Regions from separate parts of the Paenarthrobacter ilicis genome, predicted to be linked through region 2. Evidence: riboswitches for the same ligand, from Rfam matches in the RefSeq annotation. Region 2 holds a riboswitch; each other region holds the start of a gene.
What was found. Region 2 has a riboswitch for cyclic di-AMP ahead of JOE60_RS04495 (M23 family metallopeptidase). Riboswitches for the same ligand answer to the same signal wherever they lie in the genome.

Region 1 (3,265 bases), 2.8 Mb from region 2:
CCGGCTGCTCCTGCAGTACCTGCCATGCCAGCCCACAGGCGCTGTGCGGGGGTCCTGGCGCCCAAAAGCGGGCAACGGCGTGCTCATCCGGTCGTCTTCTTGGCCGCCTCGAGGAGCGACTGAAGGCTGCCCTGGGGCGCAACGGGCGCGCTTTCAGTGCTCGGCTTCCCGCTGGGGCGGGGTTTGGGTGTCTGGGTGACGGTAGGGGTGGGAGTCGGTGTTGGTGTTGGTGCAACCGTGGGTGTCGGCGGCGTGGTGGGCGTTGGAGCAACCGTAGGCGCCGGCGGCGTGGTGATGGTGTCCGACGGGACGTCACCCGGAGCGGGGGCAGGCTGTGGTGGTGCCGGTGATGGCTGGGCCGGCGCCGCGGCGGCAGGGGCGGGGTTGGCGGCCGCTGCCTGCGCGGACGGTATCCAGACCGGTGCGGCCAAGGATACGTGCGGCGTGGGGACCGACGACGGCGACACCGCGGCGGGTGCCTCGGGAACCGTTGCGGGCTGGCCGGCATGGGATGACGCCGACGGGCTGGCCGCCGTGACGTACGAAGCGCGTGGGGCGGGGGCCGCGGATGACGATTGGCGGGCGTCGTCCTGGCCCGCTCCTGCTGCCTCGTGCGACGGGGTTTCCTGTCCGAAGAACGGCATGCCCAAGGCTTGACCCAAGCCACCGGCTGTCAGTGCCAGGCCCAAGGCGCCGGCCACCACTGCCATCCGCTGGCTCATGTGCTTGACCGAGGCGGCCTTCTGCAGCACTGCCTGCGGTTCTCGGCCCAGGGCCATGGCAGGTGCCGAAGCAGCCGTGGAGCCCCGACGGACGGCCCTGCGTGTTTCGTTGCGGCGCACTTCAGTCCCGGGCGTCTCGACGCGTGTGGTTTCGCGCGCCGGTGCGGCTGCACGCGCCGCGATGACGGGGATCACTGCTGTGGCGGGCTCTTCGGACGCGGGTGTTGTTGCCACTGGTGCCATGGACGTTGGTTCTGTTGCCGTGGCGTGGGCGCGCTCCCGCTCTGCAGCCCGTTCGGCGGCCCGCGCTGCTGCACGGGTGGTGGGGGCAGGGGCGGTGGGCGCAGGGGTGGTGGGGGCAGGGGCGGTGGGCGCAGCGGTGGTGGGGGTGCCCGCAGTGTCAGCGTCCGGCGTCGTGGTTGCTGCCCGACGGCGGCCGGTGGGCCTGGGGCGCTCGGCTTCAGTCCGGATACGGCGTGGCTGATCCATGGTTGGGGACATGGTGGTTGCCTCTCAACGCCTTCGAGGTTAGCTGTCGGGTTCGGACGAGGCCGTCCGGCCGCCGTAGCGGCTTCACCCCGAGGGCTTGGAATCCAAGCCCGGGAACTGTGGGTCCCCCGCCTCTGCCGCGGGTCTGGCGGATCCCGGACAGCGGCAGAGCTCGGCGTCGGTCCGGAAGCGGCCCTATGGAGATACGGGTCGCCCTACGACGGTACCTGAGCCGGAAAGTAATGTCACATTAATGTAACGGGCGGTAGGTCTCACAGTCCGTCGCAGCCGCATGACATAAGCTGCGGGGCCGGCGCTGAGTGGCAACACGGGGAAGATATCGCCGGCCAAGGCTGGCTTCGGGGGGCACCGGCAGGTAGACATTGTTTATGGACCTGCCAGTGATGCCACCAGTACCGCCCATGCTCGCCAAGTCGGTCCCGGACATCCCGGATGTAGGGCATCACGAGCCCAAATGGGACGGCTTCCGCACCATCATCTTCAAAGACGGTGATGAGATTGTCCTGGGCAGCCGCAATGAGAAGCCCATGACCCGCTACTTCCCGGAACTCGTGGAGGCCTTCACAGCGAACCTTCCGGACAGATGCGTGATCGACGGCGAGATTGTCCTGATCCAGGGCAACAGGTTGGAATTTGAGGTCTTGCAGCAGCGGATCCATCCGGCAGACAGCAGGGTGCGGATGCTGGCGGAGAAAACCCCGGCGTCCATGGTGGCTTTCGACATCCTGGCGCTGGGGGATGAAGACCTGACCGGCAGGCCATTCTCCGAGCGTCGGGCCATCCTCGAATCGGCACTGGTAAACGCCAAACCTCCCGTCTACGTGACCCCGGCGGTCTCGGAACTGGAGCAGGCCAAGGAATGGTTCATCCAACTTGAGGGCGCAGGGTTGGATGGTGTGCTGTCCAAGCCTTTGGACGGGATCTACCAGCCCAACAAGCGCGTGATGTTCAAAACCAAGCATGTGCGGACCGCGGACTGCGTGGTGGCTGGCTTCCGGTGGCACAAAACCGCCAAGGTGGTGGGCTCCATGCTGCTGGGCTTGCATGACGACTCGGGAAAGCTGCATCACGTGGGCGTGGTGGCGTCGTTCCCGATGGCCAAGCGCGAAGCCCTGGTGGCCGAGTTGGAGCCGTACCAAGTGGAGTTGGAAGACCATCCCTGGGGTGAATGGGCCAAGCAGGATGAATCCCCCGGTGGATCGAGGATGCCCGGAGGCCAAAGCCGGTGGAGCGCGGGAAAGGACTTCACGTTTGTTCCGCTGCGTCCTGAATTGGTGATCGAGGTTGGCTACGACTACATGGAAGGGGACAGGTTCCGGCACACCACCCAGTTCAAGCGGTGGCGGCCGGACCGGACCCCGAAGAGCTGCACGTACTCGCAGCTGGAGGAGCCTGCTGATTACGATCTTGCCGAGATCCTGAACCTGCCCAAAGACTGAGGCGGTGCCGGCCCGCTAAAACGTTGCCGGCCCGCTGCCACGTTGCTGCCCGGCGACGTGGCAGCGGCTCAGCAACGGAATTGCTGCCCAGCGCCCTGCTACTCTTCGTGCCCCTGGTCGCTGCTCATGCTGCCTTCGGCCGGAGGGGTCTCGCCCGGGGGTACTCCGCCTCCGGGTTCCAGGCCGGTGATGTTCCCATCCATGGGGTCCGGGTTTGCCGAGGCAGCGGGATCCTCATCCTCGTCCTGTCGCATGTCGGGGTCTTCGTGGATGCTGTCAGCGTCGGACGTAGTGTCGAATGGTCCGGTGGCTCCGCTCACTCCGAAGGCCTGGGGATCGTTTTCCGGGTCATTGCTGGTCATGGTCAAACCCTTTCGTAAGCAGACTTACTATTTAGCTTGCCCGGCCAGCCTAGCCTGCCCGAACCAAAGGCAACAAGTGGGCCAGTGGCGGGTACCGGCGTCGTGATCAGTTGTGATGCGGAGCGGCAGCGACGAAACTCCGGATGGCGTCCGCCACTGCCTTGGGCCGCATGTGCTGCGCAACGTGACCAACCCCCGAAATCTCCACCAAGCGCCCGTACGCGACGCACCT
Region 2 (3,265 bases):
ACGTCAAGGCCGCCGGCGGCCGAGGTGGCATCCACCAGGACCAAGGCGCCCTCGTCCGTGCCTTCGACGCGCTTCACGGGGGCAGCGACGCCCGTGGACGTCTCGTTCTGGGGCCACGCGTAAACGTCCACTCCAGCCTCGGCTGCGGCTACCGGACGGGTACCGGGATCAGCCTTGATGATGGAGGAAGCTTCAAGGAACGGCGCCTTGTTGGTGGCGGCGGCGAACTTGGAACCGAACTCACCGAAAGAAAGGTGCTGGGCCTTCTTCTCTACGAGCCCAAACGCAGCCACATCCCAAAACGCGGTGGAGCCTCCCACGCCAAGGACAACCTCATAGCCCTCGGGTGCGCGGAAGAACCCGCTGAGCCCCTCGCGGACTGAGCCCACCAGGTTCTTGACGGGAGCTTGCCGGTGGGACGTGCCCAGGATGGTTGACGATGCCGCTGACAACGCCTCGATCTGTTCGGGGCGGACTTTGGACGGCCCAGCGCCGAATCGTCCGTCTTTGGGCAGCAGCCCGGCGGGAATGGTGATGCTGTTGTCGCTCACGTGTGGCTCCAATGGGTATCGACTAGAGAGGGGAGGTGGCAGGCGGCATGGACTGCCCCATCGACATCCCAATTCTGCCTGAAGGGGGGCTTGAGCAGGAACCTGCGTCCGTCATAGTCCGGTACGTGGAATGCGCATCAACACAATGCGACCGGAATTATCCAGAGTAATTCCAAATAAGCTAGGCTGGAGGTCGGTGTTCAAGGGCCGGGGGCGCGCACAGGCCGCCCCGGCGGATGACGCTGTACGGTGGAGATTACGCAAGGAACTGCGTTCGAGGAGAGCTGAGCTGGATGACGGATCTGATCGATACCACTGAGATGTATCTTCGGACCATTTTGGAACTTGAAGAAGAGAACATTGTGGCGCTCAGGGCACGCATCGCGGAGCGGTTGCGCCACTCCGGTCCCACTGTCTCTCAAACCATCGGCCGCATGGAACGCGATGGCCTGGTGATTGTTTCCAACGACCGCCACTTGGAGCTGACCGAGGCCGGACGGAAGCGTGCCACCGAGGTCATGCGGAAGCACCGGCTGGCCGAGCGCCTTTTGGCGGATGTCATCGGCCTGGATTGGGCTTACGTCCACGATGAGGCCTGCCGCTGGGAACACGTCATGAGTGAGCGTGTGGAGCGCCGCCTGTATGAACTTCTGGAGCATCCCACAGAGTCTCCCTACGGCAACCCGATTCCGGGGCTGGAAGCACTGGGTGGATTGCCTGCGCAGCCTTTCCCGCGGCCTGATGTCAACCTTCTCCAGGCCATGGATGGATACGGCTCTGATTCCCGCGTGGTTGTCAGCCGCCTCGCTGAACCCATCCAGGTGGAGCCCGAGCTCCTGACCCAGCTGGACGAAGGCGGAATCCGCCCGGGGGCTGCCGTGTCGTTGGCCCGGGTTGGGGAGTACATCTCCGTGCGGGTTCCCGGGATCGAAGGTGCGCTGGAACTGCCCCCCGAGGTAGCTGCGCACGTCTTCGTCTCGCTCAACTGAGGGACACCCTTAACCGGAAGTAACCACGCGCCCCTGAGAGCCGTGTGCGGTTTCACTTTTTCTCCGCGCCCACGTCCGTGACCTGCGGTTTTCCGGGATAGGTGATACAGCGGCCCCTCGATCACGGCGATTCCTGTTGATAACGAATTTATTACTACGGGACTTAATCCCCTATAGTTAACTACTAGCGCTGATACCAAAGCGTTACCTTATCCGGAGCCGAGCTCTGCCAGCGGATGAGGTGTGTCATCCAGCACTGGCAGAGGCGGGGGAACCACAAGCGGCTGTCTAAAGAAGCAGCCTTGGGGTGAAGTCCGCAGCAGAAGTACCCACTGACGCAGGTCCCTTCCTGGGATACCCCTGTGCCGTGAGCGCTTCGTGCGGACCGGGTCTTTGAACTCTCTGACCCGAATCCGACAGCTAACTTCGTAGGCTTTTCAGAGAGGAACAGAGTTTGACATCGCAGAACGTCAGGGGCCGCCGCCGCGCGTCCGGCCCCGCTGTTGAGCTGCGGCCAGCCCGCGCCACAATGGAGATCCGGCCCCGCGACACCGAGCGCCAAGTCCGCCGCCGTAAGAGCCCATTGCGCCAGGTTGCCGACTTCGCTGCAGCCAGTGGCGTCGGGCAGAAAGCCGGAGTAGCGCTTGCCGCTACCGGCCTTGCCCTGACTGTCGGTCTGCCAGCGACCAGCCCGGTCATGGCGACGTCGGAATCAGGCCAGACGGAGTCTGCGCTGGCTGTTGCCGCCGCCGGCAGCCAGCCCGAGGTTTCCGCCGCAGCATCAGCCAAGATCGATTTCAGCCGCGCAGCCGTCGCTACGGCCGCTGACCCGGACGGCAAGCTCAAGCAGTTGCTGAGCGCCCAGTCCGCCGGCAGCATCCAGCGCGCCTCGTCGGTAGGCACCATGGCCAGCCCCCTGGACACCCTGACTACGGCATCGCCCTTCGGCTACCGCGTCAGCCCCCTCACGGGCGGCACGGGTGACTTCCACCGCGGCCAGGACTTCGTTGCCCAGTGCGGCACGGCTGTCCACGCTGCTGCCACCGGCAAGGTCACCTTCGCCGGCTGGCACGAGTACGGGGGAGGCAACCGCGTGGTCATCGATCACGGCAACGGCCTCGAAACCACGTACAACCACTTGTCTTCCTTCACCGTCAAGGTGGGGGACACCGTGACGCGCGGCGATACCGTTGCGCTCAGCGGAACCACGGGCGCATCCACTGGCTGCCACCTCCACTTCGAGGTTCAGGTCAATGGCGAAGTTGTAGACCCCATGGGCTGGCTCTAAGCCAGTTGATGGTTGTCTCTCGAATTTGGAGACACACCGTGACCTGAATGTGACATTCGCGTTCAACTGTTGTACCGTTCAAAGCGCATCGGCTGTTTAGGGGGCCGGTGCACTCGAGTGGATTGCCTAGCTCTGCCACTACTCGGGATCCGTTCGCATAAATCGTCTGGCAGGGGCGGGGGAACCACTTATGGCCTTCATCAGGAGGCCTTGGGGTTAAGTCGCAAAGCTTCTTCGAAGCAGCGCGGCCGGATGACTCCCATCCGAATCCGACAGCTCACCTCGCAGGCATTGGGAGAGGCTACCTACGTGTCATCACGCACTACCCCTGCGCGCCATCGCGCTGAAACGGTTCGCACGAACCCCTTGAACACTCTTTCCAAGGCTGTTTCGTCAAATGCCGGTTCCGTTGGCCGTCAGGCCGTAGTCCTGGCAGC
Region 3 (3,265 bases), 220 kb from region 2:
AGCAGGCCTCCAGCCGCGCAAATACTTTCGGCAGGCCGCCGTCGAACTTCCCGAACTCCGGCAGGCCGGATCCCCTGGAGGCCCGCGGACAGGCCGCCGGCACACTGAACGCAAGGATTGACGGATCAGAGGTCAGCAGCTCGGGACTGATTGACGCCAAGGGCAACCGCGTCTCACTGTCCGCCGCCGACCAGCAGGTCCTGCTGAGCCTGCCCACCAACAGCCAGCCGGCGGACCGCTCCCTGTCCAACGGTGATTACCGGCTGGTGGCCGTCGGCACCAACGATGGCGATGTAATTGTTACCGGCCTGCCGCTGTCCGACAAGCAAAGCGCCGAGGCCTCACTGGTGTGGACCATGGTGGTGGTATCGCTGGGCGGCTTGTTGGTGATTGGCCTGCTAGGCACCGTGATCATCCGGCGGACCATGCGGCCCCTGGAACAGCTCTCCGAAGTAGCCACGAAAGTCTCGCGGTTGCCCCTGGACGCCGGTGAGGTGGCACTTGCGGTGCGGGTACCACCATCCGCCTCCCATCCGGGGACGGAAGTGGGCAGTGTGGGCCACGCCCTGAACCTGATGCTCAACAATGTTGCCAACGCACTGGAGGCCAGGCAGGAAAGCGAGACCAAAGTCCGGCAGTTTGTTGCTGATGCCTCGCATGAACTCCGCACTCCCCTGACAGCCATCCGTGGGTACACCGAGCTGATGAGGATGACCGAGACCTTCACCGACGATGGCCGCAAGTCGCTGGCAAGGGTCCAGAGCCAATCGGAGCGCATGACCACGCTGGTTGAAGACCTGCTGCTGCTGGCCAGGCTGGACGAGGGGCAGCCCGTCAAAATGGCGGATGTGGACCTGACACAGCTGGTGATCGAAACCGTCAGCGACGAGAAAGTCATGGCGCCGGACCACACCTGGCAGCTGAAGCTTCCCGATGAACCCATCACAGTGCGCGGTGACGCCACCCAGCTGCACCAGGTCCTGGCCAACCTGCTGTCCAACGCCCGCAAGCACACGGACCGCGGAACCACGGTGGTCACGGGCGTGATGCTCTCCGCCGATGGCAGTGCGGTGGTGACCGTGACGGACAACGGCCCCGGCATTCCGGAAGACTTCCAAACCCGGATCTTCTCCCGTTTTGCCCGCGCTGACGCAGCGAGATCGGGGTCGGAAGGGACTTCCGGACTGGGCCTTTCCATTGTGGATTCGATTGTTGCCGCCCATGGTGGCACCGTGGAAGTGACGTCCCGGCCCGGGCGCACAGAGTTCGCCCTGCGACTTCCCACCGTAAGCACCGGGGAAAGTCAGCCGGGCCTGCAAGGCGACTCACCGGCGTCGTGATCTCTGTTACCTAAATGTGACTTCCGGGGAATCCTCCTGTACCGTCGAAAGGGTGGGTTTCCCCAAGGACCCACATCCGGGATGCGCCGAGCTCTGCCACTTCCCGGAGTCCGTTCTTCTTTGAGGCAGAGACGGGGGACCCACAGTCTCCGGGCCTGGCAATGTGCCGCCCTAGGGGTGAAGCCGCAGCGTGACGCGCGGCCGGATGACCTCATCCGAACCCGACAGCTAACTCCGCAGGCGCTGAGAGGTCACAACACATGTCTGAATTTAACGATCCGGCGCGCCCTTCTGCGCGCCACCGCGATGAAAACAACAAGTCGCAGGCAGTCCTTAAGAACGCCGCCCGCCAGGGTAAGTCCAGCCACCGCATGTCGGTAGTTGCCGGTGTGGTTGCTGCCGCACTGGGCGTTGCATCGCTGGGAACGGCCGCCAACGCTGCCCTGAACCTCCCCGAGGCCACCCGTGTTGCCGGGACGCAGGCAGCTGCCAACGTGAGCACCAACAAGTCCGCCGAGATCTCTGCTTCCATGGACGCCGCCGCCGCAAAGGGTGCCGCCGACCGTGCTGCTGCGGACAAGGCCGCCGCTGAGAAAGCTGCTGCCGACAAGGCCGCCGCTGACCAGGCCGCAGCCGAAAAGGCTGCAGCAGAGAAGGCCGCCGCAGATCAGGCAGCCGCCGCTCAGGCCGCAGCTGACAAGGCTGCTGCTGATGCCGCTGCCAAGCAAGCCGCCGACGCCGCTGCTGCCGCCGCCGCTGAGGCAGCCGCCGCAGCCGCAGCTCCCAAGGCAGTTGACGATCCCGCCGCCGCCAAGGCCTACGCTGCAAGCATCCTGGGCAGCTACGGCTGGGGCCAGGGCGAAATGACCGCCCTGAACACGCTGTGGGAGAAGGAATCCAACTGGAAGACCACTGCTACCAACGCGTCCAGCGGCGCATACGGCATTGTCCAGTCCCTCCCGGCTGGCAAGATGGCCTCGGCCGGCGCTGACTGGCAGACCAACTACCAGACCCAGATCAAGTGGGGCCTGAACTACATCAAGGAGCGTTACGGTTCGCCGTCCGCTGCCCTGGCTTTCCACTTGTCGCACAACTGGTACTAAGCCACACCCTTTCGGATCGCCGCTCCCTTTTCCGCCATTCGCACCGGTTCCCACTGGTGCGGACAGCGGAAAAGGGGGCGGCTTTCGGCTTTTAAGGTGCTCACAGTGGAGTCACAGCTTGCGCCTACAGCACACATAAACGGCGGTTCCATGCTGAATGCATGACGCTCACTCATCCAGCACCCGTTCCCCAGCGGCAACGGCCGGTGAACACCATGGTCCCCGTGCCGGTGGTGGACCTGACCGTGCCCGTCTTCAATGAGGAGAGCCGGATTGAGGATAACCTCCGCCGGCTGCACGGGCACCTGAAAAACTGGCTGCCGTACTCGTTCCGCATCACTGTGGCTGACAATGCAAGCACCGACGGCACGTTGCGGATAGCGGAGCGCCTGGCCCGTGAACTTCCAGAACTGGTGGTGGTCCGGCTCGCGGAAAGAGGCCGGGGAAAGACCCTTCGGCATGTTTGGTTGGCATCCCCGTCACCGGTCCTGGCCTACATGGAAGCCGATATGTCCACGGACCTCTCCGCGTTGGCTCCCCTGCTGGCCCCGCTGATTTCCGGGCACTCCGATCTGGCTATCGGAACCCGTTCAGCCTCATCCTCGCGCGTGACCTGCAGTGCCCTGCGCGCGGTTATTTCCCGTAGCTGCAACTCGCTCCTGCGCGGTACCTTGGGGGCACGATTCTCCGACGCCCAGTGCGGTTTCAAGGCCATCCGTGCAGATGTGGCGCAACGCATCCTGCCGTACACCACGGATGACGGCTGGTTCTTCGACACCGAACTGCTGGTCATTGCGGAACGCTCCGGCCTCCGTATCCATG

Region 1: another riboswitch for cyclic di-AMP. It lies ahead of JOE60_RS16925 (hypothetical protein); the one in region 2 lies ahead of JOE60_RS04495 (M23 family metallopeptidase).
Region 3: another riboswitch for cyclic di-AMP. It lies ahead of JOE60_RS03465 (aggregation-promoting factor C-terminal-like domain-containing protein); the one in region 2 lies ahead of JOE60_RS04495 (M23 family metallopeptidase).

What each region holds. Positions count from the first base shown of each region.
Region 1 covers NZ_JAFBCD010000001.1:3,710,120-3,713,384, reverse strand. The annotation lists gene JOE60_RS16925 (hypothetical protein) at 84-1,211, opposite strand; cyclic di-AMP (ydaO/yuaA leader) riboswitch at 1,226-1,372, opposite strand; gene JOE60_RS16920 (ATP-dependent DNA ligase) at 1,601-2,671, shown strand; gene JOE60_RS16915 (DUF6480 family protein) at 2,770-3,033, opposite strand; gene JOE60_RS16910 (alpha/beta fold hydrolase) at 3,140-3,265, opposite strand, start outside.
Region 2 covers NZ_JAFBCD010000001.1:946,466-949,730, forward strand. The annotation lists gene serC (phosphoserine transaminase) at 1-551, opposite strand, end outside; gene JOE60_RS04490 (iron-dependent transcriptional repressor DtxR) at 845-1,540, shown strand; cyclic di-AMP (ydaO/yuaA leader) riboswitch at 1,748-1,990, shown strand; gene JOE60_RS04495 (M23 family metallopeptidase) at 1,995-2,828, shown strand; cyclic di-AMP (ydaO/yuaA leader) riboswitch at 2,973-3,133, shown strand; gene JOE60_RS04500 (C40 family peptidase) at 3,138-3,265, shown strand, end outside.
Region 3 covers NZ_JAFBCD010000001.1:727,380-730,644, reverse strand. The annotation lists gene JOE60_RS03470 (sensor histidine kinase) at 1-1,340, shown strand, start outside; cyclic di-AMP (ydaO/yuaA leader) riboswitch at 1,439-1,595, shown strand; gene JOE60_RS03465 (aggregation-promoting factor C-terminal-like domain-containing protein) at 1,601-2,443, shown strand; gene JOE60_RS03460 (dolichyl-phosphate beta-glucosyltransferase) at 2,605-3,265, shown strand, end outside.